Regions from separate parts of the Aquitalea sp. genome, predicted to be linked through region 4. Evidence: predicted binding sites of a transcription regulator. Region 4 holds the regulator's gene; each other region holds the start of a gene.
What was found. The regulator FNR, encoded in region 4, switches genes on or off when oxygen is low (the NO sensors DNR and NnrR bind a similar motif). The targets are predictions, from matches to a motif close to TTGATNNNNATCAA.

Region 1: QVF59_RS08110 (hemerythrin domain-containing protein) is a predicted target of FNR. The motif match lies at 5,088-5,101, and genes of this name have one in related genera.
Region 2: norV (anaerobic nitric oxide reductase flavorubredoxin) is a predicted target of FNR. The motif match lies at 4,966-4,979, and genes of this name have one in related genera.
Region 3: ubiU (ubiquinone anaerobic biosynthesis protein UbiU) is a predicted target of FNR. The motif match lies at 2,996-3,009, and genes of this name have one in related genera.

The regions. Positions count from the first base shown of each region.
Region 1 is NZ_JASLFG010000025.1:45,676-53,089, reverse strand. It holds gene QVF59_RS08130 (hypothetical protein) at 1-96, shown strand, start outside; gene QVF59_RS08125 (acetyl-CoA carboxylase biotin carboxylase subunit) at 89-2,056, shown strand; gene QVF59_RS08120 (hydroxymethylglutaryl-CoA lyase) at 2,075-2,968, shown strand; gene QVF59_RS08115 (acetoacetate--CoA ligase) at 3,024-4,985, shown strand; gene QVF59_RS08110 (hemerythrin domain-containing protein) at 5,157-5,561, shown strand; gene QVF59_RS08105 (ArnT family glycosyltransferase) at 5,650-7,305, opposite strand; gene rpmE (50S ribosomal protein L31) at 7,411-7,414, opposite strand, start outside.
Region 2 is NZ_JASLFG010000034.1:202,889-210,302, reverse strand. It holds gene QVF59_RS11885 (diguanylate cyclase) at 1-833, shown strand, start outside; gene QVF59_RS11880 (GGDEF domain-containing protein) at 830-1,879, opposite strand; gene QVF59_RS11875 (hypothetical protein) at 2,033-2,365, opposite strand; gene QVF59_RS11870 (hypothetical protein) at 2,590-2,859, shown strand; gene QVF59_RS11865 (radical SAM/SPASM domain-containing protein) at 2,926-4,104, opposite strand; gene QVF59_RS11860 (RrF2 family transcriptional regulator) at 4,360-4,815, opposite strand; gene norV (anaerobic nitric oxide reductase flavorubredoxin) at 5,076-6,470, shown strand; gene QVF59_RS11850 (FAD-dependent oxidoreductase) at 6,500-7,414, shown strand, end outside.
Region 3 is NZ_JASLFG010000013.1:164,395-171,808, reverse strand. It holds gene QVF59_RS04950 (LysR family transcriptional regulator) at 1-446, shown strand, start outside; gene ubiT (ubiquinone anaerobic biosynthesis accessory factor UbiT) at 517-951, opposite strand; gene QVF59_RS04940 (U32 family peptidase) at 938-1,867, opposite strand; gene ubiU (ubiquinone anaerobic biosynthesis protein UbiU) at 1,919-2,935, opposite strand; gene QVF59_RS04930 (SirB2 family protein) at 3,097-3,480, opposite strand; gene recC (exodeoxyribonuclease V subunit gamma) at 3,573-6,767, shown strand; gene recB (exodeoxyribonuclease V subunit beta) at 6,764-7,414, shown strand, end outside.
Region 4 is NZ_JASLFG010000054.1:38,359-45,772, reverse strand. It holds gene QVF59_RS17990 (inositol monophosphatase family protein) at 1-585, opposite strand, end outside; gene QVF59_RS17985 (RNA methyltransferase) at 728-1,492, shown strand; gene QVF59_RS17980 (DUF1853 family protein) at 1,470-2,402, shown strand; gene QVF59_RS17975 (flavodoxin family protein) at 2,399-2,857, shown strand; gene fnr (fumarate/nitrate reduction transcriptional regulator Fnr) at 2,990-3,736, opposite strand; gene hemN (oxygen-independent coproporphyrinogen III oxidase) at 3,849-5,255, shown strand; gene QVF59_RS17960 (RrF2 family transcriptional regulator) at 5,360-5,845, opposite strand; gene hmpA (NO-inducible flavohemoprotein) at 5,994-7,217, opposite strand.

The DNA.
Region 1 (7,414 bases), on a different contig from region 4:
GACCAGCAGCCGCAAGGCTACGCAGCTGCGCAGCAACATCGCATGGCGGCGCGCCTGCGCCGTGGCGATTTCGCCGCGGGAGACTGCCATGTTTAAGAAAATCCTCATTGCCAACCGCGGAGAAATCGCCTGCCGGGTGATCAAGACCGCACGCCAGCTGGGCATTGCCACTGTTGCCGTTTATTCCGATGCCGATGCCGATGCCCGCTTTGTCAGACTGGCCGACGAAGCCTGGCGACTGGGCCCGGCTCCGGCGGCGGAATCCTATCTCAAGGCCGGGTTGATTCTGGACATTGCCCGCCAGAGCGGTGCCGAGGCCATCCACCCCGGTTATGGCTTTTTGTCGGAAAACGCTGACTTTGCCGCCGCCTGCGCTGCTGCCGGCATCGCCTTCATCGGCCCGCCGGCCAGCGCCATTGCCGCCATGGGCAGCAAGTCCGCCGCCAAGGCACTGATGGAACAAGCAGCCGTACCGCTGGTGCCCGGCTATCACGGCGAGCGCCAGGAGCCGGATTTCCTGCACCAGCAGGCCGACCGTATCGGCTATCCGGTACTGATCAAGGCCAGCGCCGGTGGCGGTGGCAAGGGCATGCGCATTGTCGAGCGCAGCGAGGATTTCGCCGCTGCGCTGGCCTCCTGCCAGCGCGAAGCAGCCGCCAGCTTTGGTGACGACAAGGTGCTGGTGGAGAAATACCTGCCGCGTTCGCGCCATGTGGAAATCCAGGTGTTTGCCGACAGCCTGGGAGGCTGTGTCTATCTGTTCGAGCGTGACTGCTCGGTGCAGCGCCGCCATCAGAAAGTACTGGAAGAAGCCCCGGCACCGGATTTGCCGGTCAGCACCCGGCAGGCCATGGGCGAAGCCGCCTGCGCCGCCGCCCGTGCGGTGGGCTATGTCGGGGCGGGGACAGTGGAATTCATCATGGCGGTAAAGGACGATGGCCGCCCCGGTGAGTTTTACTTCATGGAAATGAACACCCGCCTGCAGGTAGAACATCCGGTGACCGAGATGATCACCCGGCAAGACCTGGTGGCCTGGCAATTGCAAGTGGCCGCCGGTCAGCCGCTGCCGCTGCGGCAGGACGAACTGCAGATTCACGGCCACGCCATCGAGGCGCGTATTTATGCGGAAGACCCGGACAAGGGCTTCCTGCCGGCCACCGGCCAGCTGATTCACCTGGCCACCCCTGCCGAAAGCGCACAGGTACGCATCGATACTGGGGTGGAACAAGGCGACAGCATCAGCCCGTTCTACGACCCGATGATTGCCAAGCTGATCGTGTGGGGCGAAAACCGGGCTGCCGCCTTGCAACAGCTGGATGCAGCACTGGCGCAATACCAGGTGGCCGGTGTCACCACCAATATCGCCTTCCTGCGCCGCATTGTGCAGCACCACAGCTTTGCCAGCGGTGCGGTGGATACCGGCCTGATCGCTCGCTATCAGGACACCTTGCTGCCACCAGCCGCCCCGGCCAGTGGCGAGCAGCTGGCCGTGCTGGCGCTGGCCCAGACGCTGGGCGCGCAGACGGACTTCCCGGTGCGCGCAGGCTGGCGACTGAATGGTCAGCTGGAAACCATCCAGCAATTCATGCACGGCGACACCCTGCACAGTGTCAGCGTGCGCCATCTGGACCACGGTTTTGCCGTGACGGTGACAGGACAGACATATCATGCCATGGCACGGCTGCAACACGGTGAATGGCATGTCACGCTGGACGGACAACAACTGCGGGCCACGGTCGTCAGCCAGCGGCAGCAACGGGTATTGTTCCTGCAAGGCGAACGGCTGGAAGTGAGCTGGGTGGACCCCTACGCCGCCAGCTCGGAAGAAGTACATGGCGCCACCCACCTGAAAGCGCCGATGCCCGGCCGGGTGGTGGCCTTGCTGGCCAGCAGCGGGCAGCAGGTGAGCAAGGGGGAGCCCCTGTTGATTCTGGAAGCCATGAAAATGGAGCACACCATCCATGCCCCAGCCGATGGTGTGGTGCATGCCTTCTATTTCGCCGCTGGCGAACAAGTGTGTGATGGCGACGAGTTGCTCGACTTCGACGCCGCCTGATCCGGAGGACAACACGATATGCCAACCGTGAAAATCGTCGAAGTCGGCCCGCGTGACGGGCTGCAGAACGAAAAACAGCAGGTGGATACCGCCAGCAAGCTGGAACTGATCCGCCGCCTGGCTGCAAGCGGCCTTACCACCATTGAGGCCGGGGCTTTTGTCTCGCCCAAATGGGTGCCGCAAATGGCCGACAGCCTGCACGTACTGCAAGCACTGGAGCTGTCTGGTGCGGTGAATTACCCGGTGCTGGTGCCCAACGACAAAGGCATGGAACAGGCTCTGGCAGCTGGCGTGCGTGAAATCGCTGTGTTTGGTGCCGCCAGTGAAGGCTTCAGCCAGAAAAACATCAATGCCAGCATTGCCGAAAGCCTGGCCCGCTTTGACAGCGTGATGGCTACAGCACGGCGCGAGGGCATCCGCGTGCGCGGCTATGTGTCCTGCGTGGTGGATTGCCCCTATGAAGGGCCGATTGCCCCGGCCAAGGTGGCAGAAGTGGCTGCCCGTCTGCTGGACATGGGCTGTTACGAGATTTCACTGGGCGACACCATAGGCACGGGCACACCCAACCGGGTACTGGACATGCTGGAAGCAGTCAGCAAGCTTGTGCCAATTGCACAACTGGCAGGTCACTTCCACGATACCTACGGCATGGCCATCAGCAATATTCATGCTTCTTTTCAGGCTGGCATCAGAACATTCGATTCCTCGATTGCCGGGCTGGGCGGCTGCCCGTATGCTCGTGGGGCATCCGGCAATGTCGCCACCGAAGACGTGGTGTACCTGATGCATGGCCTGGGCGTGGACTGTGGCATAGACTTGCCGACACTGGTGCAAACCGCCTGGTTTGCCGCCGGTCTGCTGGGCCGCCAGCCCGGCTCCAAGGTGGCGCAGGCGCTGGCCGCAGCACGCTGAAGCCGCCCGTCCCACGCCAGGCAATGCCGCGCGGAACAAGATAAAGAGGAGAATCATGGAGCAGCTCACCCCCCCGATCTGGCAACCCTCCCCCCGGCGCGTGGCAGGCTCCCACCTGCATGCCTTTGGCAAACTGGCGGAGGCCGCATATGACCGCCCGCTGCCTGACTACCACAGCCTGTGGCAAGCAAGTGTGAACGACCCGGCCCGCTTCTGGGGACTGGTCTGGGATTATTGCGGCGTAATCGGCGACAAGGGCGATACCGTGCTGGAGCACGGCGACGATATGCTGGCAGCACGCTTTTTCCCCCAGGCCCGCCTCAACTACGCTGAAAACCTGCTGCGTCACGATGGCGATGCCACCGCCCTGGTGTTCTGGGGCGAAGACAAGGTCAAATCCCGCTACAGCTGGCAGCAGCTGCGCCAACTGGTGTCCCGCTTGCAGCAGGGCATGCAGGCCGCCGGCATTGTGGCAGGCGACCGCGTGGCCGGCTTCCTGCCCAATATGCCGGAAACCGTGGCCGCCATGCTGGCTGCCTCCAGCCTGGGTGCGGTGTGGACCAGTTGTTCGCCCGACTTCGGCATCGACGGAGCCATCGACCGCTTCGGCCAGACCGAACCCAAGCTGCTGTTCTGTCCGGATGGCTACTGGTATGGCGGCAAAGAGATCGACATCCGCGACAAGATGCAGGCGCTGGCAGCCGGTCTGCCTTCGGTACAGCAGTTCATTGCCGTCCCCTATCTGGGCGAAACCGCTGCCTTTGCCGAAAGCCTGCCGCGCACCATCACGCTGGACGATTTCATTGCCCGCTTCGCTGTGCGTCCCTTGCAGTTTGTCCGGGTGGAATTCAACCATCCGCTGTTCATCCTGTACTCCAGCGGCACCACCGGCAAACCCAAGTGCATCGTGCATGGCACCGGCGGTACCTTGCTGCAGCACCTGAAAGAACATCAGCTGCATGGCGATGTGCATCAGGGCGATCACCTGTTCTACTTCACCACCTGCGGCTGGATGATGTGGAACTGGCTGGTATCCGGCCTGGCCAGCGGCGCGGCGCTGATGCTGTATGACGGCTCCCCGTTTGCCGCCCACGGTCGCGTGCTGTGGGATTACGCCCAACAATGGCAGTTCAGCCATTTCGGCACCTCGGCCAAATACATCGACGGGCTGCGCAAGATAGACCTGGTCCCGGCGCGGGAGTACCGGCTGGATGCGCTACGCGCCGTATTCTCCACCGGCTCGCCGCTGATGGCAGAAAGTTATGACTGGGTGTACGCCAACATCAAGCAGGACATCAATCTGGCTTCTATCTCCGGCGGCACCGACATCGTCTCCTGCTTTGCGCTGGGATGCGCCACCTTGCCGGTATACCGCGGTGAGCTGCAATGCCGTGGCCTGGGCATGGCCGTGGACATCTATAACAGCCATGGCCGGCCGGTACGGCAGGAAAAAGGCGAACTGGTCTGCACCCGCCCCTTCCCGTCGATGCCGGTGGGCTTCTGGCAGGACCCGCAGGGCAGCAAATATCGCCAGGCCTATTTTGGCCGCTTCGACAATATCTGGTGCCATGGTGACTATGCCGAAATCACCGCACACGGCGGGCTGGTGATTTATGGCCGCTCCGATGCCGTACTCAATCCGGGTGGGGTGCGCATTGGTACGGCAGAAATCTACCGCCAGGTAGAAGGCTTTGCCGAAATTCTGGAAAGCCTGGCCGTAGGCCAGCGCTGGCAGGACGACGAACGCGTGGTGCTGTTTGTACGACTGCGTGAAGGTTGCCAGCTGGATGAAGCGCTCGCGGCCCGCCTGCGCGAGCAGATCAAACGTGGTGCCAGCCCGCGCCATGTTCCGGCCCGCATCATTGCAGTGGCGGATATCCCGCGCACCATCAGTGGCAAGATTGTCGAGCTGGCGGTCAAAAACGTGATTCACGGTGAGCCAGTAAACAATCTCAGTGCACTGGCCAATCCGGAAGCGCTCAGGCTGTTTGCCGATCTGCCGCAGCTGCAAAGCTGACCCAATGCCGCAGGATTGAGCAGAACAAGGGCTTCCCGGTGGGAAGCCCTTGTCGCAAATACCGGACAATATAATGTACAGCCCACGGCAAGCCCGGCAGAATTGAGAGCCATCAAGGCAGCTTGCCGCAATGGTTGTAAACTATCGTCAATATCAGCAACAGGTTACAGCATGAAACGCAGCGCAGCCCTTACCCCCCTATCCCGCGATCACCACCACGCCCTGTCGCTGGCCATGCAGGCGGGCAAGGCAGCGCGTAGCGATGACCAGGCGCAATGGCAACATGTAGCCGATAGCATCAGACTGCACTATCAGCAAACCCTGCAAGCCCACTTTGCCGAGGAAGAACGCGCGCTACTGCCGGCACTGGCCCAGGCCGGCAACACCGGGCTGGTACAACGCACGCTGGATGAGCATGCCCACCTGCATCAACTGATGCAGCATGCCGCGCTGGCCAGCCCGGCCATCCTGCAGGCCTTTGCCGATGCCATGACTGCCCATGTCCGCTTCGAGGAGCGCGAGCTGTTTGCCCTGGCCGAGAACCTGCCTGAGGTCATGGCGGCATTGCAGTCCTGACCCCAAGCTCCAGCATGCCCTGCAAATGAAAAAGGCCGGATAATCTCCGGCCTGCTGTTTGATTACGCCATGCCAGCCAGCTACAGGCCTAGTGGGCTGAACGCCGGAACAGGCCGAACAACTCATATTTCTCCCGCGGTCTTGCCCCCTGCCACAACAAGGCCCAACCCGGTTCGGCCAGGCCCTCACTGCGCGAACGCATCAGCAACAGGTAGTCGCAAGGGCTGCTCTCCCCGGCTGGATACGCCACCAGATCGATCCCGGCATAGTAGTGCCAGCTGATACGCGCCATCATGTTTTGCCGGTCGGTGGCAATGCACTGCGTGTTGTCGGCCAGTACAGCGGGCAAGGCGCGGCGCATGCTTTCCACCACCGGGCGGTAACTCTTGGCCGCATCCAGCCACGGCAGCCACAGGGACAGTGCCAGCCCCCAGCACAAGGTAAGCCCGGCAGCCCAGTTGGTAATGGCTTGCCGACCACGTACATGGCTGCGGGTTACCGCCCAGATCCAGGTCATGGTAGCCAGAATGGCAAAGATGGCGGCCACCAGCGACACATGCGGCACATAGTAGGGGCTGAAATACTGTGCGCGCCCGGCCAGTCGCTCCGGCCAGCCATAGTTCATCGCCGCCCAGCCCGCCCAGATCAGCAAGCCGAATACGCCAAAAGCCATCAGGCCGAACCAGTTGAGAAAGGCAGCCGCGCCACGGCGCAGATTATCCAGCTCCACCGCAGCCAGCAGGGACAGCGGCAGCAGCAGCGGCATGGCGTAATCCATGCTCTTGCGCACAGAGAGCGTCAGCATGATCAGCACCACGGCAAAGAACATCAGTGGCAGCTGCAGCATGGGCAGCTCGTACTTGCGGTTGCGGTACAGCGTCCAGGCTGCCAGCGGCCAGGCCGGCCAGGCAAACCAGATGGTATTGAAGGTGTAGTAGCCAAAACCGTGAAACAGCCCTACCTTGCCAAAGCCATCCAGCGGGCCCAGCGCATGGTGTTCCCACCACAGGCGGAACAGCGCCGGATAGCTGCGGGACAACTCCAGCGGCCAGATCAGTGCCACCGGCAAGGCCACCAGCAAAGCCATGAACACGGTGATGGCATAGCGCTTGTTACGCCAGGCAGTGAAAGCCGGCAGGAAGAGTACCACCGCCCACACCAGCATCACTTCCAGCAGGCTGGCACTCAGGAACAGTGTAGCACTGCCTGCACCCAGGATGGCCCCGGCCAGTCCCGGCGAGCGCAGGGTGAGCGACAAGGCATAAAAGGCAGCGGCAAAGCCGGTAAAACTAGCCACCATTGGCGTCATCTGGTGGCCGGTGACAATCAGGCCCAGACAGCCAATCAATATCATCACCACGCTACGGCCATGCCGACGGCCAATCAGATCGCGCCCGGTCATGCCGGCCAGGGTGAGCCCAAGTGCCATGAACAGCGGTGTAGCCAGCCTGGCTGCATCGTGCGCCGGCAGCAACCAGGGGGAAAACAGCCGGGCCAGCCCGGCGGCCACCCAGTAATACAGCGGCGGCGACTCCAGGTAAGGCACACCTTGGATGGTAGGCAGCAGCCAGTTGCCGCTACGCAGCATGCCTTCCACTACCGCCATCACATAGGGTTCGTCCGGCTTCCACGGATCATGGCCGATGATGCCTGGCCACAGCCAGACAAAACACAGCAATAGCAGCACCCAGGGTTTTTCGGTGGGAACGGGAACGGTGGCGTTTTGCGGGGAGTACGTCAGCATCGAGGCGCGCGCCAGTCTGGAGAAAGCGTTATTTTAATGTGCAAGCACACGCAGCGGAAATGAAAAAAGGCAGCCAAGGCTGCCTTTTTTCCAAAGCTTACAAGCTTAG
Region 2 (7,414 bases), on a different contig from region 4:
CCAACAAGGCTGCAGCGGAAATCATCGGCACCTCGGTGGAAAACCTCTTGCAGCAGAACTTCCACCATATCGATTCCTGGAAAGTGTCCGGCTGCCATGCTGCAGCCCTGCAGGCACTGACCGGAGAGGAAGTTCATCTGTTGCTCAGCACCACCAGCAGCTTTGGCAAGGCGGTGGACTCCATCGTCACGCTGATTCCACTGCAGCATGACGGCGAGAAGCTGCTGCTGGTGGTAGTGAAGGATGTATCCGAGCTGATAACCGCAAACCGGGAACTGGAAAAACTGGCACGACGCGATGCCCTGACCGGATTGCACAACCGCCTGGCGCTGAATGAACGGCTACGTGAGGAGTTTCTGCGCATGAAGCGTAGCGGCCATGCCTATACCATCCTGATGGCGGATGTCGACCATTTCAAGAAAATCAATGACAACTACGGCCACGAAACCGGCGATGCGGTACTACGCCGGCTAGGTCAGCTGCTGTTGCATACCGTGCGCGCCACTGACTTTGTGGCGCGTTATGGCGGCGAGGAATTCCTGTTGCTGTTGCCGGACACCTTGGCAGAGAATGCCATCCGTGTTGCCGAGAAGCTAAGGCAGACCATAGAAGCCGAGTCCATGCCCGGCGTGGGCAAAATCACCCTCAGCATCGGCCTGGCAACGGCACGGCTGGAAGATATTGCTGAAGGCCTGGCCCTGAAACTGGCTGACAACGCCCTGTACACCGCCAAACACAGCGGTCGCAATTGCGTGAGAAGTGCCGATCGTCCAAACCCTGCGACAACCGCTGGCGAGCACATGACGCCAAACCAGCCGCCGCACGGTGCCTAATTCAGCGATACGCCCTTGCGGGCATTCTTGACGGCATACATCTGCCGGTCTGCCAGTGAAATGGCCTCCTCGATGCTGAGCATATCCGGCGCAACAGCCACCACGCCGACACTAGCCCCGGCATAGCTGACCGATTGCCCGGCCAGGCAGAAACAACCCGTTGTCGCATCGGACAGGCGCTGTCGCATGCGCTGCGCGACACCAGTCGGGTCCTCCTGCTCTGCGCCGGCCTGCCCTTCCGACACATAGGCACGCGCCGGGCCGGGACCGATAAACAGGAATTCATCACCACCAAGCCGGCCTACCCGGTCACCGGCACGCAAACCATTGCTCAGCCGCTGTGCCATGCCTTGCAGAAAGCTGTCACCACCCTGGTGGCCAAACTGGTCATTGATCAGCTTGAAACCATCCAGATCAATCACCCCGACCAGAATGGTGTAATGGTTCCGCCGGCCTTGGGCAAACAGGTGCTCCAGTTCGTCAAACATGGCGCGTCGGTTAGGTAGCCCGGTCAGCAAATCCGTCAGCGCATATGAAGCCAGCTGTTCGTTAGCAACTTTCAATTGCTCAACCAGGATTTCCCGCTCGATAAAATTGCTGACAATGCTGGCAAACAACTGGCACAGCGCTTTCACCTGGGCAGAAACAGAATGCTGTCCGGTACTTGCGGCACAGAGCGTACCCAGCACATCACCACTACTGCTTCTGATCGGCGCACTGACATAGGAGCGGATGCCCAGTTCGCTGGCTGCCTGCGAATCCCCCCACAACGCTGGTACGCAATCAGTGGCCAACGTGCCGGACGCCAGCGCCCGGCAGCACAGGGTATCCTGCCAGGGTACGGTCAGGCCTTCCGGAATCTGCAGCTTGTCCTTGTTGTTGGCAAAGCTGACGTACTGGGTCTGCAAATCCAGATCTATGCTGGTGAGATAGGTAGACTCCATCCCCGTTACGCTGCCCAGCATATCGAGAATGGGACGCACCAATTGTTCTATCGTCTGCGCCGTTGATAGCGAGGAGGACAGCTGTGTAAAGATGAGATCCATGCAATCACTCTGCCTCCGACATCCGCGTGGTACAGAGCGAGTATAGGAAACAGTTTGGCATTTTGCATTTTGCATATACTGCAACGCCCGCTTGCCGAGGGGGCGTTGCAGTATATGCAAAACCTCATCCTGCCAATATGGAGTTTTACACGATCAGCCCAGCACTGAGCAGCTTACCGACCACAGCGCATGCGGTGAGTCGGTCGGGCGGTAGGGATTGCTGTTTGGCATGAAATGTTCAAACTGGTATTTCAGAAACTGCTCGATTTTGTACTCCATATCCTCCAGTTCAAAACGCACGCCATCTTCGATCACGTCATGTTCTATCCGGATGAAAACGATATACCGCATGCCGGCCTGATCGGCATTTGCTTCGACAGGCCAGCTCACATTGAACAACCAGGTGCGATGACCGTTGCCATACCCGATCACACTGGCTGCCGGAGGCATGTGTTTTGCAATTACATTTGTAATCGTTTTATACATAACATGGCGCAATTTAAATGTGTTTTGTTAATTATTAGCACTATGTCATTGCACTGTCAAAATCCGCCCGCTACATACATCTACTCCGCAGCTTTTGATTCAACTCCATACTTTCATGACAATGGAAATATGGAATTATAAAACGCTGCCCATATCCTTACTGCTCCAGGGCATGAGCCCCACCTCGCCATCCTTCGCCTGCTGGTGGAGCCAGTTCCGAAGGCATGAACGCAATTGCCAGCGGCGAGCAACCGGGCATTCCCAATACCACCCGACCTTTCCACCTGACCCATCTGGGCCGTATCGGCGTGCCAGTCAAGCTGCTGGTGGTCAAGGAAGTGAATGCATCTCGCAGCTGGCATAAAAACCCCGCATGGCTGAGGAGAACCGCACACCAGCCTTACATGATGCTGCTGGAGGTGTTTGACCCGACAAATCCAGGCCTGCGCGTCAACTCCAGCAGCGTCATCATCAGCGCTGATGCTACGCCCTGACTGGTGTAAATAGCAGCTCTTCGTCCAGGATCAGACCTGGTGAGCTGCTCCGGTCACTGGATCGGCCTATGGCATGATTTCGACATACTCATACACTTCGCAATCACGCACTTGCTTGCGCACCTCCAGGCTGGCGGTGTCGAACCAGTCTTGGGGATTCTGCCTGTCGATTTCCTGCCCCATGAAGCGTAGCAGTTCGCAAATCGGCTCAACCACATTGCTGCGATACCGGGCATCGCCTTTCTCATACCCCAGGTGCAGGTTCTTCATGCAGTTGCCCCGGCACCAGCTGAAGGCTTCACACCCCTGGCACGGCATGGCGGCGGTGTGCTGCAAGGGACTGTGACGCAAGCTGTTGTTCTTGATATCGCCCATTTTCATGTTTGGTAAATACATCATGTCAGGACAGGGATAGATCTCCCCGTTCGGCATGATATTAAGCAGATGGGTGGAAACGCGGCATTGGGTACGGCCTGCGTATAACTCCTGGGCGCGGTCGGGAAACAACTTGTTGCGGACGATGCCCATCACCGGAATCAAGGGATAGAGCCGGGACGGGGTGGCAAAGAAGCGCGTGATCAGCTGGGTGACTACCGCCTTGCGCTTGTCGATCGAATCACCCGCATACATTTCATCGGCGACAAATTGCCAGTAGAGATAATCAAATGGAGAGTCGTCGCCAAGGAGCTGGTCCAGCTCCTCAAAGCTGGTATCGGCATTACCCCAGGTAACACGGGCAGTGAGGCTGCCACCCAATTGCTTGCGCACCCGGGCAAGATTGCGCAGCACCTGGCGGTAGATGCCACGGCCACGGTAGCCGTCGGTAATGGCTTCGCCGCCATCAATGGACACCAGGACATTGGATAGGCGGGCCAGCGCCCATGGCGGCACATCGTCCAGCAAGGTGCCATTGGTTTGCAGCTGATAACGGAAATGGGGAAAACGCTGCATCACCTCCAGCACCAGCTTCATATTGAGCGTGGGCTCCCCTCCGTAGAAGGTTACGTAAACATCTTTGCCAAGCAAGTGTGTATCAATAAAAGCCGCCAGCTGATCGACATCATATTCAAGCTCGGTTTGCGAGCCCAGTACATCGCCAACGCCCAGCGAGCAGTAAGTACATTTGAGATTACATTTCAGCGTGGTGAGTAGTTGTAGCTCAACACGTGCGCCGATGATGGGCGGCTCTGCGCCGGCTTTGGGAGGGCAGGAATCATGAAAGTGGATTGGAAAGGTCTGTGGCATTGCTGCGGTCATCGGAATACTCCGTGGTGGAAAACCGGCAATACTGTCGCCACGATGCGATCTGCACCTTGATCTGCACCAAGCGTGCTGTGCAAACGCCCCCGATCAGGCGTTGAATTGCGCAAGAAACAGCAGATTGCGTGTTTTATCGCGCGATCGTGCCCAGCCGCAAAAAAGGGAAGAAATCCTCCACCAAGACATTGACGTGGCAGCTGCCGCAGCACAAGGCGCATGCCTGTCACTGGCGAAAACGCTTCATGACATTTTGATTTCTCGGATTTCGATTCCCAATGCACGCCCCAGTCCTGCCGACGGCACCAGCAGGTCAGCCAGGGTATGGCGTGACAATTCGGTGTAGAAAGCCTCCTGAGCCGCTTGCAGCACACTCATGAGGCGGCATACCGAGGCGATGCGGCACTGAGAGTGCTGCGGGTCGAAACACTCGACCATTACGTTGTCGGTTTCAGCTGCCCGCACCAATTTGCCCAAGTTGACTTGGCGTGGCTCCTCGGTCAGGCGGACGCCCCCTCCTTTACCGCGCACCGTCACCAGGTAGCCATGCTGGCCGAGAAAAAACACGACTTTGGTCAGATGACTGGCAGAAATGTTATATGCCTGGGCTATCTCATTGATAGTCACCAAGCGATTGCCCGCTAGTGCGCTGTACATCATCACACGCAAGCAGTAGTCGGTAAAAGCCGTCAGTCGCACGATCGGAAGGATTCCATGGGATTGTTCACATCAGCACACATGCAGATGGATCGGGTATTCATTTTAACCTGATGGCTTCCTGCCGGTAGCCATGCCCACTACATTTCACTGCCCTTCCATGCCTTGTCGCGCAGCAAATCCATTCCGCGCTTGACCCGCATCAAGCCAATCAAGGATATCCATAAGATTCATTTACTATGAATGTTATGTCCTATAAGATTCATTTCACACGAATCTTATAGAGCAAGGAGCTTTCCTGCATGGCTTTCATTGTCAAAAACAACATCCAGTGGGTTGGCAAACAAGACTGGGAGCTGCGCGAATTTCATGGCAGCGAATACAGCACTCACCGCGGCTCCAGCTATAACAGCTACTTGATTAAAGAAGAAAAAATTGCCCTGATCGATACCGTCTGGGCTCCATATGCCGAAGAATTTGTTGCCAACCTAGCCAAGGAAGTTGACCTGGCAGCCATCGACTACATCATCGCCAACCATGGCGAGATCGACCATAGCGGTGCCCTGCCGGCACTGATGGCGCGCATTCCGGATACACCGATCTACTGTACTGCCAATGGTGAAAAATCCCTGCGCGGCCATTATCACCAGGACTGGAATTTCCAGATCGTCAAAACCGGAGACAGTCTGGACCTGGGCAACGGCAAGCAACTGGTGTTTGTCGAAATGCCGATGCTGCATTGGCCAGACAGCATGGCCACCTACTTGACCGACGACGCCGTGCTGTTCAGCAACGATGCCTTCGGCCAGCACTACGCCAGCGCCCAAATGTTTAACGACCAGTGCGATCCGGTCGAGCTGCAAGAAGAGTGCATCAAGTATTACGCCAATATTCTTACCCCATTCAGCCCACTGGTGACCCAGAAGATTCATGAGGTTCTGGAACTGAACCTGCCGATCGACATGATCGCCACCAGCCACGGCATCATCTGGCGCGATAACCCCACCCAGATTGTCGAGCAATACCTGAAATGGGCTGACGATTACCAGGAGAACCAGATCACCCTGGTCTACGACACCATGTGGAACGGTACCCGCATGATGGCCGAAGCAATTGCACAAGGCATACGCAAAGCGGACCAGGAGGTTGTGATCAAGCTGTTCAATCTGTCCAACAGTGACAAGAACGACGTTCTGACCCACGTATTCAAGTCCAAGGCCATTTTGGTTGGCAGCCCTACCGTCAACAATGTGATGTTGCCGCATGTTGCCGCCCTGCTTGAGGAAATGACCGGCTTACGCTTCAAGAACAAGGCAGCTGCATCTTTTGGTACCCACGGCTGGAGTGGCGGCGCGGTGGAACGTATTGCCAGGCGCCTGGACGATGCCGGTTTTCGTGTGCTCAACCCCGGAATCACTGCCGAATGGCGCCCTACTGACGATGCCCTCACCCAGGGCGTGCGCTTTGGCGAGACGTTCATCGAGCAATTGGGTAGTCCTGGGCAGAGTACGGCGAATACCGCTGGCACTTGCTCGGGCAGCGACAAGATGCGCTGCAAGACTTGCTCGTGGACTTATGACCCGCAACAGGGTGAAGTCGCTCAGGGTGTTGCTGCTGGCACGGCCTGGCAGGACGTACCAGAAACCTTTCTTTGCCCGGTGTGCTTCATGGGCAAAAGCGACTTTGTCCCCGTATAAGGCCCCCATCCAGGAGAAATTCGATGAAAATGCCTCTCGTTATTATTGGTAGCGGCCATGCCGGCTACACCCTGGCCAGGGCCTTCCGTCAACACGATACAAGCACACCGGTGGTTGTGCTTACCGAGGATGGCGGCGAGTACTACTCCAAGCCACAGTTGAGCCACGGATTCGGTCACCAGACCAGTGCCGCACAGCTGATCCAGAACAGTGCCACCGGCATGGCTGCCGAACTGAAGATCATGGTGAGGCCACATACCCAGGTCACTGCGATTGATTTTGCAGCCCAAAAAATCACTGCGGGAGCAGCGCAAATCCCGTACAGCGACCTCGTTCTGGCAGTAGGTGCCAAGCCATTCGTGCCACCCATTGAAGGTGACGGTGCACAAGATATCCTGACGCTGAACAATCTGGAGCAATACCGGCGCTACTTCGACACCCTCAACCGGAGTGAGCATGTACTCGTTATCGGGGGCGGCCTTGTCGGCACGGAAATCGCTCACGATATCGCACAACACAAGCGTGTCACCCTGGTAGATATCGGCAGCCGCCTGCTTGAGCGGCTGGTGCCCGAGCCTGTCAGCCAGCGCCTGCACAGTGTCATGGACCAAGTCACATTACACTTTGGCACCGTCGTGGCGCGGATAGACAAGATGGCAAAGGGCTACAGCGTGACAATGGCTGACGGGGTGAAACTCACGGTAGACGCCATCATCTGCACGGCGGGCCTTAAGCCGCGGCTCGATCTGACAGCGGGGCTGGAAATACAGCGCGGCATCGTCGTCGATAGCTATCTGCGTACCTCACAAGCTCATGTCTACGCCCTTGGTGATTGTGCCGAAATCGAGGGGCAGATCCTCCCCTACCTGCAGCCAATCACACTATCTGCCAATGCATTGGCCAGTACCCTGGCCGGTAAACCGACGCCCGTGCATTTTGGTCCC
Region 3 (7,414 bases), on a different contig from region 4:
AGAATGGCCGCCCGGAAACCACGGAAGAGCTGAGCAATCATGATTGCATCAACTTCCAGTTTCCGACTTCCGGTCGTTTGTACAAATGGGAATTCGACCGTCGCGGCGAGCGTATCCCGCTGGAAGTGACCGGCACCTATACCCTGAACGAGATGGAGGCCGTGTGCGAACTGGCGCGTCTGGGCATGGGTGTGGCGCAGCTGCCGGGGCACGAGGTGGTGCACCTGATCCGCAGTGGCGAGCTGGAGCCGGTACTGACCGATGTGGTGTCGCTGGAGCGCTCCATTTACATCTGCTTCCCGCACCGCGACCATATTGCCCCGCGAACCCGCGTGTTCGTGGATTTTGTGGTGGAAAAACTGGCGGATCACCCGGATATCATGGCGGATCTGCCGGGGCTAGATCTGTCGGCCAAGCGCAAGGCTGCTGCCCAGCTCATGAGCTGAGGTTCAGCCGCTACTGCATGTAAAAGCCCGGCCAGATGCCGGGCTTTTTGCTTGCCGGTGCGGGGGCGGTTTATACCGCCATGAAGCGTTGTAGCGGAGTAGTGCTCCAGTCCACGCTGTCCAGCAGGTTTTTCACGATCAGCCCCAGCTCGGTATCACCTTCGATAATCAGCTTGCGATTGAAGAACAGGGTGTCCGGGTCTTCTTCGCGCAGCATCATGCGGGCAAAGTCGGCCAGATTGGCGCTCAGGCGCAGATCAGGCTCCCCCGTTGTGCTGCCTACGCTGAAGCGTTCCGTGTCAGCAACAAAATGCAGACGCATGTCGGCATCCAGAATGTGTACCTCGAAGCTGTGCCCGGCCAGCAGGCTCATGTCCACCGGCAGGATCTCGCGCTTTTTCAGCTGGTTCAGGGTGGTAACCAGTGCCCAGCAAGGTGGCGAGCTGGGCAGCTTGCCCAGGACGCTGGCAAGGCTGGGGGGCAGGGTAAGGTCAGGAATGCGCATGGTGGGTTTCTCCTATGGCGGCAATGCCGGCAGTGCCGCGCCAGTAGCCGTCAACCAGCCGGCTGTCGGAATACGGACTCAGGTCCACCACCGGTTCTTGCCGGGCGGTAATGGCGTCGATGGCCTGCCGGTAGCCGCTGACTACATTGGCGGTGTGCTGCCATTGCGGGCTGATGCGCAGGGCGCTTATGCCCATGGCGCTGATGTCGGCCAGGTGCGGCAGCAAGGAGTGGCAACCATCGGACATGGTCTGGATGCCGTTGATGGTGAGGAAAGCCTGTTGCTCGCGCGTGTTCAGGCGCAGCCCGTCCGGGTGTTCCATGCAGCGGAACTGGCAGTCGTCCTTGGACAGATTGTAGTGGCGGGCGGTAAAGCAGCGGGCAGACAGGGCCAGTGGCAGCCGGCCCCAGGCAAACAGTTCGGTTTCGATCTGCACGCCATTGGCGCTGGCCTGTGCCAGTACCGCAGACAGGGTGTCGCGGTCCATTTCAACCGGCGGAATCCAGCGCCGCGCGCCCAGCGACTGTAACAGTGCCAGGGTGTCGGCATTGTAGATGTTGAGGTGATGGCCGGCGACAAAGGACTGGCCTTGCTGATGGGCCAGCCGGGCCGCGCCCAGATCGTTGGCTTCCAGCTGTAGCTCGCCGTTTTCCACCAGCTTGCGCAGCCGGCGCAGATCGGATTCGCTCTCGATCAATGCCTGACTGGACAGCACCACCTGGCGGCCGTTCTGGGCCAGCTCCTGTCCCAGGCTGATCCAGTCCTGTCCGCGCAGTTGCTGGCGGCGCGAACAGACGGCTTCGCCCAGATAGATGGTTTCCAGCGGCCAGTCGGCGGCTTCGCTGTAAAAACGCAGGATATCGTCACGGGACCAGTAGAACAGCACCGGGCCCAGCGTCAGTTGCAATGTTTTCATATCAGGCCTGCTTGTGGGGCCGGCAAGGCAGGCCTGCCGGCGCACGGTATGTCATTTCCAGGGCCGGTTGTAGGCACCCAGCGTCTGTTGCTGGCCTTCCGCCAGTTTGGACAGCGCCTGGGTCCAGGCCGGTTTTACGGCAAAGCGCTGGTGTTCCCTGCCGGCAGCATCCAGTGCCTCGCGAAGGGTGCGGGTAACCTGTGCCACGTAGGCCGGGCTGCGCTGGCGGCCTTCTACCTTGATGGCGGCCACACCAATGTCGATGATCTGCGGCAGCATGCTCATCACATTGAGGCTGGTGGGTTCTTCCAGGGCGTAATAGGTATCGCCTTCCACTTCAAAGCGACCCTTGCACAGGGTGGGGTAGCCAGCGGGTTCACCTTGCTGGTATTCGTCGATCAGAATGCCGCCCAGGCGCGCGCCCAGTGCCTGCGGACCATGTTCCCAGCGTACGTATTTGGCCGGGGAGCATACGCCGTGGCTGTTGGGCGATTCGCCGGTGGCATAGCTGGACAGCAGACAGCGGCCTTCCACCATCACGCACAGGCTGCCAAAGCCGAATACCTCGATTTCCACATTGGTATGGTCGATGACCTGCTTGACCTGGTCCAGCGTTAGCACCCGTGGCAGCACGGCGCGGCGGATGTCGAACATTTCCTGCGCCAGATTGATGGCTTCGTAATTGGTGGCAGAGCTTTGCACCGACATGTGCAGGCGCAGGTCCGGGTAGTGGTCGCGCGCGTATTTCATCAGGCCGATATCAGCCAGGATGATGGCATCCACCCCCAGTGCTGCGCCTTCGTCGATGGCGCGGTGCCAGCGGCTGATGTCACCACCCTGGGCATAGGTGTTGATGGCCAGCAGCACCTTGCGGCCATGCTGGTGCGCGTAGTTGATGCCGTCGCGCGCAGTGCGGTCATCAAAGTTCAGCCCGGCAAAGTTGCGGGCATTGGTGTCGTTTTTCAGGCCGAGGTAGACGGTGTCGGCACCGTTGTCAACGGCTGCCTTGAGGGCAGGCAGGCTGCCGGCCGGACAAACCAGCTCCGGCAGGGGGCGTGTGGCAGGCATGATGGCATGTTGTCAGCAATTGAAACCGCCAGACATTAGCAGAGCAGGGCAACGCTGGACTTGTTCTGGGTCAAGCGGCTGGATGGGGGGACGAGGGACGGGGAGTGGGGAGTGGGGAGTCGCCGGGACGGCGCAGGCCGTCCCTCATCCGGGAATCCGGGTCAGAAAGGCAGCACCAGCTTGGTCTTGGCCACCAGCACGATATACGCCACCACCAGCAAGGCCGCCAGCAGAGCAATACTGCGTATCTGTTTGGTTCGGCCCCGCTTTAGTGCAATGGTGCCCAGCGCCACATAGGCCAGCAGGCCGGCTATCTTGGCCAGCAGCCACGGCGTTTGCAGCAGCGGCCAGCCGCCCAGCACCACCAGGGTGATGCCCAGTGCCAGCAATGCGGTATCGATGGTATGCGGCAGGATGCGCAGCAGCTTGCTGGCCAGCAGTTTCTGCTTGTCGGCCAGCATCAGCCCGCCACGCAGGGCGAACAGGGTAATGGTGAGATAGGCCATACCCATGTGGGCATGTTTGAGAATCTGATAGGTGCTCATGCATTTTCCTAGCGGTTATGCTTTCAGCATCGGGTGCTGGCGCTCAAGGGCTGATGGTACACTGAAGCCTTCGTTTCATCAGCGTTCCTGCCATGCTTTTTCTCTATCAGTCCAATCGTCTGGAGCAACTGGGTCAGCTGTATGCCGCCATGCTGCAGGCACAGCCGCTGAGCGACCCCTTTGCCGCCGAAACAGTCATTGTGCAAAGCCGGGGCATGGGACGCTGGATGACGCTGGACCTGGCGCAGCAATGCGGCATTGCCGCCAATATCGATTTTGTGCTGCCGGCTGCCTTTGCCTGGCGGCTGATGCAGCGGGTGATGCCGGAACTGCCGCGCAAATCCTCCTTCAGTCCTGAAGTGCTGAGCTGGCGGCTGCTGGAATTGCTGCCCACCCTGCAAGGCGAGGTGTTTGCGCCCCTGCAGCGCTATGCCGCCGGCGGCGAGGCCGCCGCCTTCGAGCTGGCCGGCAAGGTGGCCGACATCTTCGACCAGTACCTGGTGTTCCGCCCGGACTGGATTCGTGCCTGGGAGGCAGGAGAGCGGCTGGAGCTGGGGGAGGACGAAGCCTGGCAGGCGGCGCTGTGGCAGCAACTGGCAGCGCAGGACCCCAGCCGCCACCGCGTGCGCATGCTGGACGAATTCTTTGCCGAACTGCAACCGCAACATCTGCCGGAGCGCATTACCCTGTTCGGCATCGCCAGCCTGGCACCGATGTATCTGGCGCTGATCAAGCGCCTGGCCGAACTCACCGATGTCTGCCTGTTCACCCTCAACCCCTGTGAAGCCTACTGGGGCGACATCGTCGATAACCGCCGCAAGCTCAAGCTGCGTGAGAAGGGCGATCTGTTTGCCACCGAGGGCCATCCGCTGCTGGCTTCGCTGGGCAAGCAGGGACGTGACTTTTTTGAATTGATTGCCGCCGATGCCGAGCTGGATGCCCGCCCGCTGTTTGCCGCGCCGACAGGCGACACGCTGCTGGCCCGCCTGCAGCGCGACATCCTGCAATTGCAGATGCCGGGTGAGGATGGCCAGTGGCTTGCGCCAGATGATTGTTCGGTGGAACTGCATGCAACCCACGGCCCGATGCGCGAGCTGGAGGTGCTGAAGGACCGGCTGCTGGCCATGCTGGCTGACAACCCCGCGCTCAGTAGCGCCGACATTGCAGTGCTGACGCCGGACATCAACAGTTACGCACCGTATATCGACGCGGTATTTGGCAAGCGGGATGATGCCCCCAGCCTGCCGTATGCCATTGCCGACCGGCAGGTAGAGCGTGAAGAACCGCTGCTGGCGGCCATCAGCACCTTGCTGCAGCTACTGGATTCACGTTTTTCCGCCGATCAGGTACTGGCCTTGCTGGACAGTCCGGCGCTATTGCAACGCTTTGGCTTGCAAGCAGAAGACCTGCCTTTCATCCAGGACTGGGTCAGACAAAGCGGCATCCGCTGGGGCCGCGATGCCGCCCACAAGGCAGCGCTGGGCCTGCCCGCCGATCCCTTGTTTACCTGGCGCTGGGGGCTGGACCGGCTGTTGTTGGGCAGCATCCTGCCTCCGGCGATGGCCGGGGACGATAGCGGCCTGTTTGCCGGCCTGCTGCCACAGGGCGGGGCCGGCGGACAACTGGGCGAGGTGCTGGCGCGCTTTGCCAGCTGCTATGCGGTGCTGGACGCGCTGGCCACTGGCTGGGCCATCCCCACCGATGCCGCTGGCTGGGCGGCACGCCTGCTGGAAGGCATCGACCAGCTGTTTGAGGTGGATGATGAGGCGGAACTGGCGCTGGATGTGGTGCGCGACGCCCTGCAGGAACTGGTGGATGATGCCGCCATGGCCGGTTTCACCCAGCCCTTCAGCCTGCAGGTGCTGCGCGACTGGCTGCAGCGCAAGCTCACCGTGGCCTCACCGCTAGGTTTTTTGTCTGGCGGCATCACCTTCTGCGCCATGGTGCCGATGCGTTCCATCCCCTTCAAGGTGCTGTGCCTGATCGGCATGAACGATGGTGCGTATCCACGCGATGAGCGTCCGGTCAGCTTCGACCTGGTGGCACGTCACCCGCGCCGGGGCGACCGTTCGCGCCGCTTTGACGACCGCTACCTGTTCCTGGAAGCCATTCTGTCAGCCCGCCAGCGGCTGTATCTGTCTTATGTCGGCCTGTCTGCGCGCAATAACGAGCCGTTGCCGCCATCTGCACTGATTGCCGAACTGCTGGATTGCTTCCAGGCCATGTGTGGCGATGAGGCCGCGGGGCAACTGCTGGTACGCCATCCCTTGCAGCCCTTTTCACCGCGCAGCTATGACGGCAAGGATACGCAGCTGGCCAGTTTCGACCCCAGCTTTGCCTCCGCCCTGGCGGCACCGCCTGCTCAGCCGCAGCCGTTTGCCGGTGTCTTGCCGCTGGCTCAGACCAGCAGTGTGGTGCATGTAAATGACTTTATCCGTTTCTGGAAAAACCCACCGCGTGCCTGGCTGGCCGAGCGCCTGGCCATACGCCTGCATGGTGAGGCAGAAGAGCTGCCGGTGCGCGAACCCTTCAGTGTGGACCGGGACGCCAGCCGCACCATCCGTACCCAGTTGGTGGAACGCATGCTGGCTGGCAAGCCGGTAGTTCCTGTCCGGCAGCGGCTGGTCGGTGCCGGCTTGTTGCCACCGGCACAACTGGGGCTGGCCTGGCTGGACAGTGAAACCGCCAGCTCAGCGAGACTGGCGCACCGCCTGCCCGCGGTGCTGACCGAAACTACCCTGCCACCGGTGCCAGTCAGCCTTACCTTGCATGGCACCACGCTGGCTGGTGAGCTGGGTGGCCTGCGGCCGGAAGGGCAGATCCGGCTGGTGATCGGCAAGATGAATGCAGCCGAGCGACTGGAATGGTGGCTTGTGCACCTGCTGTTGTGCGCAACGCGCCCGGCTGGCATCGCCTGCCAATCAATATTGTATGACGACAGCGGCCACTATCATCTGGATGATGAGCCGGATGCCACCATGCTGCTGGAAGCCTGGGTGGTGCGCTGGCAGCAGGGGCAGCAGCAGCCACTGCCATTTTTTGGCCGTACCAGCTGGGCTTATGCCGAGCAGCTATACAAGCAGGAGGATGCCCCGCAACTGGCGCTGGAAAAGGCGCTGGACAAGTGGGACCCTAGCTTCGTCGCTGACTTTGCCACCCCGCAGGGTGAAGAACCGGTTAATCGGCTGGTGTTCCGTCATCTGGACCCGCTGGCAGATCCGCTGTTTGCCCAGCTGGCACAAACCCTGTTGCTGCCGCTGGTAGCTAGGCTGGAGGGGCAGGCATGAGTCTGCAAGCACTGGACGCACTCAACTGCCCGCTGGCGGGCGTCAACCTGATCGAAGCCTCTGCCGGTACCGGCAAAACCTGGACCATCGCCGCGCTTTATCTGCGCCTATTGTTGGAGGACGTGGACAACGAAGCACCGCCCGGCATCGACAGCCTGCTGGTGGTGACCTACACCAAGGCTGCCACCGCCGAACTGCGCGAGCGCCTGCGTCAGCAACTGAGTGACTTTCTTGCCGTGCTGCAGGGCGAGCCCACTTCCAACCCATTCCTGCAGGCCCTGGCCGCCCGTTTTGTGCCGGGCAGCGGGCGTGATCTGGCGGTACAGCGGCTGCAGGCGGCCATCAGCGGCTTTGACGCCGCCGCCATCTACACCATCCATGGTTTCTGTCAGCGCGTGCTGACCGATGCCGCCTTTGAAAGCGGCCAAACCTTTGCTGCCGAGTTGGTCAGCGACGACGACCGCCTGCTGGTGGAGGTGGTGGATGATTTCTGGCGGCAACGGGTGGTAACCAGCCCCTTGCTGTCGCAGGTACTGGCCGAAGCTGGTGAAACGCCGGATGGCTGGCTGGCGGAGATCCGCCCCTGGCTGGCCAAGCCCTATTTGCAGCTGGTGCAGCCCTCTGCTCACGATCTGCAGCAGGCACTG
Region 4 (7,414 bases):
CACATTGCACAGGTCAAGCGAGGCAGCGCCTTCGCGACGTACACCGGCCGTCTTGCCCAGCACGTCTTTGAGCATGCCCAGATACTGGTCGATATAGCTTTGGTCGGATACCGGGAAACCGGTGGCGATCACGCATTCATTCATCATGAAGCGCTTGGAAACACGGATGCGGCGGTCGTTGAGGAAAGCGCCAACACCGCGCGAGGCGGTAAACAGATCGTTACGGCTAGGGTCGTACACCACGGCCTGCTGCACCTGGCCCTTGTGCGCCAGGGCGATGGAAATGGCGTATTGCTGGTGGCCGTGCAGGAAGTTGGTGGTGCCGTCGATGGGGTCGATGATCCATTCGTACTCGGAGGAGCCCACGCCTTTGGCACCGGACTCTTCTGCTAGAATGGCGTGCTTGGGATACGCCTCGAGAATCATGTCCACGATGGCCTGTTCGGCAGCGCGGTCCACGTCGGTCACAAAGTCATTGTGCTTTTTCTTCTCAACACGAATGGTATCGAGGTTAAGCGACGCACGCTGGATTACACTGCCAGCACGGCGGGCGGCTTTAACCGCGATATTGAGCATCGGATGCATTGACGGCCTCTAGAACTTGAATGCAGATGCCAGCCTGCATGGCTCGACATCTGACAGTAACAATCTGGGTTAAGGAACAAAAAAAGCCGGCGCGGACGCGCGGGCTTTTTGATATGCCCGACATTTTAATGTGAAACTGCTGATGAATAAACCCCAAGTACCTGATTTTCTGAAAAACATTCGCGTTGTGTTGGCCAGACCCAACCATCCGGGCAACATCGGCTCCGCCGCACGAGCGATGAAAACCATGGGGCTGACCCGCCTTTATCTGGTTGAACCCAAGGTGTTTCCCAGCGATGAGGCCAATGCGCTGGCATCCGGCGCGGTTGACGTGCTGGAGAGCGCTACCGTGGTGGCGAGCCTCAGCGAAGCGCTGAGCGACGTCACCGTGGCCTGCGCGCTCACCAGCCGTCGGCGCGAGCTGACCACTCCCTTGTCCACCCCGCGCGAAACCACGCCGGAACTGGTGGCCCGCGCCCGCGATGGCGAGCAGGTGGCGCTGGTATTCGGCAATGAAACCTTCGGCCTGTCCATTGAAGAAGTGGAGCAATGTAACCGGCTGGTGACCATTCCGGGCAACCCGGATTACTTCTCGCTCAATCTGGCGATGGCAGTACAGGTGATGACCTACGAGCTGTTCAGCCACACCGAGGTGGATGTGGAATACCTGCGCCCGGAGAGCGAAACCGCCAGCCTGGGCGAGGTGGAGGGCTTCTGCCAGCATCTGGACCAGACCATGGACGCCATCGGCTATTACCGTCGCCGCAACAGTGAACGGCTGATGCGCCGCATGCGTGCACTGTTCAATCGTTCTGGCATGCTGCGCGATGAGGTGGACATCCTGCGTGGCCTGATGAAACAGATCCAGCGCGTGGCAGACGGCCATGAGCACGACGGCGAGTCCTGAGCGCAGTTTTTATCTGCCCTTCACGCAGCCAGCGCTGCGTGATCTGGCATTCCTGCTAACCGCCCCGGCCCCATGGGATAGTGGCAGCAATCTTTCACCACAGCGGCTGTTGGGCCGGGATGGCCCGGCCTTGCTGGCGGCACTGGAACAGGACCCCGCTCCGCTCAATGCCTGGCTGGCCGCCCAGCCCTGCCGACGCCTGGGCCACTATGCCGAGCGCCTGCTGGCCTTCTGGTTTCAGCTGGCACCACATATCGAGCTGGTGGCAGCTAATTTGCCAGTATCTGATGCTGGTGGCCGTACGGTGGGGGAGTTCGATTTTCTGGTCCGGCTGGATGGCGAACCGCTGCACGTGGAAACCGCCAGCAAATTCTATCTGCAACTTGGGCGTGGCCCGGACACGCTGATTGGCCCCAGCCTGCGTGATGCCTGGCTGCTCAAGGCCGCCAAATTGCAGGCGCAACTGCGTCTGGTGCATCACCCCGCTGCCCGGCGGGTGTTACCTGCGGGCTTTGCCGACTGTGCCAGTCAGGCAAGGCTGGCCGGCTGGTTCTTCTACTCACAGATGTTGGCACCGCAGCCTCCGCTGGCTGCTGATCAGCTGCAAGGCTGGATCAGCCCGGTATGGCAGGACTGGCCCAGTTGCAGTCCGGCCTCGCGCTGGATTTGGCTGCCCCGCTTGCAGTGGCTGGCTCCGGCACGTGTAAGGGACGATACCGTGCGCGAGCAGCACAGCTTGCGTCAGGAGTTGCTGCAGGCGGCGGTGCCGCAGTTGGTGGCAGAACTCCTGCCGGTGGGCGATGGCTACTGGGAAGAAGTGGCGCGCGGCTTTGTGGTACCTAGCGGCTGGCCGGAGCAGGCGGCCTTGCAGCAGCTGTTGGCCAGCATGGCCGGGTGCAGCCTCGGATGAAACAGTTGCTGATTGTGCATGCCAGCCAGACTGGCCATACCTTGCAGTTGGTCGAGGCCTTTTGTCGCCCCTTGCTTGTTCTGTCGACGGAGTTGCAGTTGTGCCGCATGCCGGCACAAGAGGCCACGCTGGACGACTTGCTGAGTGCGGACGGCATTGTGCTGGCAACGCCGGAAAATTTCGGCTATATGGCTGGCAAAATGAAGGATTTTTTCGACCGGACTTTTTACCCGGCACAGGGGCTGACCGCGGGCCTGCCCTATTTGATGCTGGTGTCGGCGGGGACGGATGGACAGGGCGCGATCCAGTCCATGCGCCGTATTGCTACCGGGTATGGCTGGAAAGAAGTATTACCGCCGGTGCTGGCCTGCGGTGAAGTCACGGCGGAGCATCTGGCGGCCGCAGAGCAGCAGGGGGAATACCTGGCTGCCGGTATGCTGATTGGCCGCTGGTAGGCTCAGTTAGCGCACCGTCGCCAAAAGGTGTAGGTCTTCCGGTGAATGGTCGATTCTTGCCCGAAGGGGCAAGATGCAAAAAGGGCGATGCGCCGCTTGCCGCAGCCATCGCCCCTGGAGTGAAGTGCCTGCTTACACGCCGTTGGCGTGGGTGCAGCCGGAAATCAGGTCTTTCAGCGCATCTGCCTTGATCAGCTGGATGTGCTTGTGGTCTACGCTCAGCCAACCTTGCTGCTGGAATTTCGACAGGGTACGGCTGACGGTTTCCAGCTTGAGGCCAAGGAAGCTGCCGATTTCTTCACGGCTCATGCGCAGAATGAAGTCATTGGCAGCAAAACCACGGGTAGACAGGCGCTGTGACAGATTCAGCAGGAAGGCAGCCAGACGTTCTTCTGCCTTCATGTTGCCAAGCAGCAGCATGACGTTCTGGTCACGCACGATTTCGCGGCTCATCAAGCGGAAAAAGTGATGCTGCAGGCTGGGGATGTCACGGCCCAGGCTTTCCATGCGGCCAAATGGCAGTTCGCATACTTCGCTGTCTTCCAGCGCGATGGCATCGCAACCGTGGACGTTGGAGGAAATACCGTCCAGGCCCATGAGTTCGCCGGACATCAAAAAGCCGGTAACCTGCTCGCGGCCATCCTGGCTGGCGACGCTGGTCTTGAAGAATCCGGTGCGCACGGCAAACAGCGATTTGAATGCCTCGCCGCTGCGGAACAGGTACTCGCCACGCTTGAGGCGGCGGCTCTGACGGATCACGGCATCCAGCTGTGTCATTTCGTCGCGGTTCAGCCCGATGGGCAGGCAGAGTTCGCGCAGGCTGCAGTTGGAGCAGGACACCTTCAGTGCGTGCAGAGTGTGTTGGTTTTGGTCTGACATCGAGTGTTTTGTACAACCCTGTAAAGAAGCTTGACCCTTGTCAAAGCGGAATTCACACGTTTTCCGCAAATTTACCAGTCCACCTGACGTTTGACTATCAATACCCGACGACATGCACACCACCCATCCGTTTTCGCCTACCCACTGTGAGTTCGACCGAGAGTTGATCGAACGTCTTGATGGCTCAGGCCCAAGATACACTTCTTACCCGACCGCAGACCGGTTTACCCCGGCGTTTGGCGAGAAGGACTATAAACACTGGCTGAAGCAACGCCACCTGGGCATGCATCAGAACGCAATATCATTGTACGTTCACATCCCGTTCTGCAACACGGTTTGTTACTACTGCGGCTGTAACAAAATCATCACCAAGGACAAAACCCGCGCCGACCGCTATCTCGACTATCTGGAAAAAGAGATCAAGCTGGTTGCCGCCTCCCTTGGCTGTCGGGAAAAACTCATCCAGCTGCACTTTGGTGGCGGCACGCCGACCTTCCTGTCCGACGAGCAGTTGGACCGGTTGATGACAATGCTGCGTGCGCACTTCGATTTTTTGCCGGAGGGAGAATATTCCATCGAGATCGACCCGCGCAAGGTCGGTCGCGAGACCGTGCATCATCTGGCGCGCCTGGGTTTCAACCGCATGAGCGTGGGCATCCAGGACTTCGATCCGCAGGTGCAGCAGGCGGTAAACCGGGTGCAGAGCGAGGAGGAAACGGTAGCGGTGATAGAAGCAGCGCGCGAGGCCGGTTTCAAGTCGGTCAGCGTTGATCTGATCTATGGCCTGCCGCTGCAGACGCGTGAATCACTCAAACGCACGCTGGACAAGGTGATTGCCATTGGTCCGGACCGGCTGGCGCTGTACAACTATGCCCACCTGCCCACCGTATTCATGCCGCAGCGGCGTATCAACGAAGCTGATCTGCCGCTGCCCAGCACCAAGCTGGATATCCTGCAGGACGCGGTTAAGAGCCTTGCCGATGCCGGCTATGTCTTTATCGGTATGGACCACTTTGCCAAGCCGGAGGACGATCTGGCCATTGCGCTGCGTCAGGCCCGTCTGCAGCGTAATTTCCAGGGCTATTCCACCCATGCCGATTGCGACATGATCGGCCTTGGCGTGTCTTCCATCGGCAAGGTTGGCCCCTGTTACAGCCAGAACGAAAAAGACGTGGACAGCTATTACGCAGCGCTTGATGAAGGCCGGCTGCCGGTGATGCGCGGCATGGTGCTGGATCAGGACGACATCCTGCGCCGTGGCATCATCCAGGCGCTGATGTGTCGTTTCTCCTTGTCGGTAGAGGCGATCGAACAGGTGCACGGCATCAATTTCGCCGATTATTTTGCCGCCGAGCTGCCTGCCATCCGCGAGTTCCACAAGCAGGGTCTGCTGACTTTTGATGGTGACTTCCTGATGGTTGAGCCCAAGGGACGCTTCCTGATCCGCAATATCGCCATGCTGTTTGACCGTCACCTGCGAGAACGTGAGACCAAGGCACGATATTCGAAGACAATTTGATGTATTGATCCCTGTTTTCCAAGGGGAATCCCTTAAAAAAACAGGGAAAAAAGCCCGCTTTTAGCGGGCTTTTTGTTTGAAAAGTGATGGTTTTTTACAACACATTACGATTGATGATCAGCGTCATCCTCAGGGCTAGGCTCCACTTGCAGCCCTTTGGGCTGGCGATGCAGGCGAATGATGGCCTCGCCGGTGGGGCTGGCCATGATGTTACGCAGGGTGTAACTGTCCAGGGTGCTGAAAAATGCCTGCATTCCAACATCCAGCAGTGCCTTCAACTGGCAGTCCTGCCGTAGCGCACAAGGCGGCTCGGCGCAGTCGATCAGTGGAGCATTGCCTTCGAGCACCCGGATGATTTGCCCCAGGCGGTAATGCTCGGGCGGCTGGGCCAGCGCCAGCCCGCCACCCTTGCCGCGGCTGTTGTTCAGCCAGCCTTGCTGGCCCATGAAATGCACCACCTTCACCAGATGATTGCGCGACACGGCAAAGCGTTCGGCAATCTCGCTGATGGTGACCGGCTGGGCGCGGTCGCGGTGCGTCAGATACATCAGCACGCGCAGGCCAAGATCGGTAAATCGGTTCAGTTGCATTGGGCGGGAAGGCGGGGTGGACAGTGCCGCGCAGGATACTCCGCACGGCGCTGCCTCACAATGCGCGATGACAAACAAACTACGAGCAGGCGGTAGGCCGCTGGCAGCCGCCCGTCAGGACGGCCAGACCAGTTGCGGTGCGCCTTTCCTAATCGGCCGCGATGGCGTTGGAGCCGAACACTTCCATATGAATGCGGTCGGCCAGGACACCGGCATCACGCAGCTGGCGTCGTTGTTGCTGCATGAAAGCAACCGGACCGCACAGGTAGTAGTCGGCATCCTGCTGCAGCGCATGCGCCTGAATGGCGGCGGCATCAATACGGCCAGCCTGATCGAAATCCTTGCCGGCTTTTTCGCTGGCCGATGGTGTTTCATAGAACACGGCCTGTTGCAGCTGCGGGTAGCGCTGCACCAGCGCGCTGACCTCCTGTTTCATGGCATGTACCTGGCCATGACGCGCGGCGTGCAGGTAGCGGATGGGACGCTGGCTACCGCTTTCCACCAGATGCTTGAGCATGGACAGCAGCGGAGTCTGGCCTACTCCGGCGCTGATCAGCACCACCGGGGTATCGCGATCCTGATGCAGCACGAAGTCACCGAACGGCGGCGAAACCTGCAAGATGTCGTCCTCTTGCAATGCCGTGTGTAATTGACCTGACACCTTGCCCGCCGGTGCATCACCCTGGGCAACTTCACGTTTTACCGAAATGCGCAGCCAGTCCTTGCCGGGTGCATCAGACAGGCTGTATTGACGCGGTTGACTCAGGCCCCACTCGGGAATGAAGCGCTGTACCGATACATACTGGCCCGGCTGGAAGTCGGGCAGGGCACCACCATCGGCTGCCTGCAGGTAAAACGAGGTGATCTCCGTGCTTTCCTGCTGTTTTTTCACCACACGGAACGGACGCCAGCCGCTCCAGCCGCCTGGCTGGGTGGCTGCGCGCTGATACAGGCTGCTTTCCAGATTGATCAGCAGGTCAGCCAGTTGCTGATAGGCTGCAGCCCAGGCATCCAGCAGGCTGTCCGGGGCGGCTTCTTCACCCAGCACTTCGCGGATGGAGGCCAGCAGATGCTTGCCGACGATGGGGTAGTGCTCGGCACGGATACCCAGGCTGACATGTTTGTGCGCCACGCGTTCCAGCACCGGCAGCAGTACTTCGGGGGCGTCGATGTGCTCGGCATAGGCAGCCACGGCCATGGCCAGTGCCTGCTGCTGTTGGCCGGCATGCTGGTGCCCCTGATTGAAGATGTTTTTCAGTTCCGGATTGTGTTGGAACATGCGCTGGTAGAAGTGGCTGGTTAGCAGCACACCATGCTGTTTCAGGATGGGGGCGGTGGATTTGACGAGCTGGCGGATTTCGCTACTGAGCATGGTGGATCCTTAAGGTGTGTGTTAAATACATTTTATTGGGCGAGTTTGAAGTCTCGACACAACGCGTTTGGGAAAATTAAAGTGTATTTGCAATACATTTTATACGGAGTAATACCACACCGGCAAGTACTGCTTATTAACCATAAAAGGGAGATGGATTTGCTTGTTGCGATGCGAAATGGTGGCGCTATAAACAA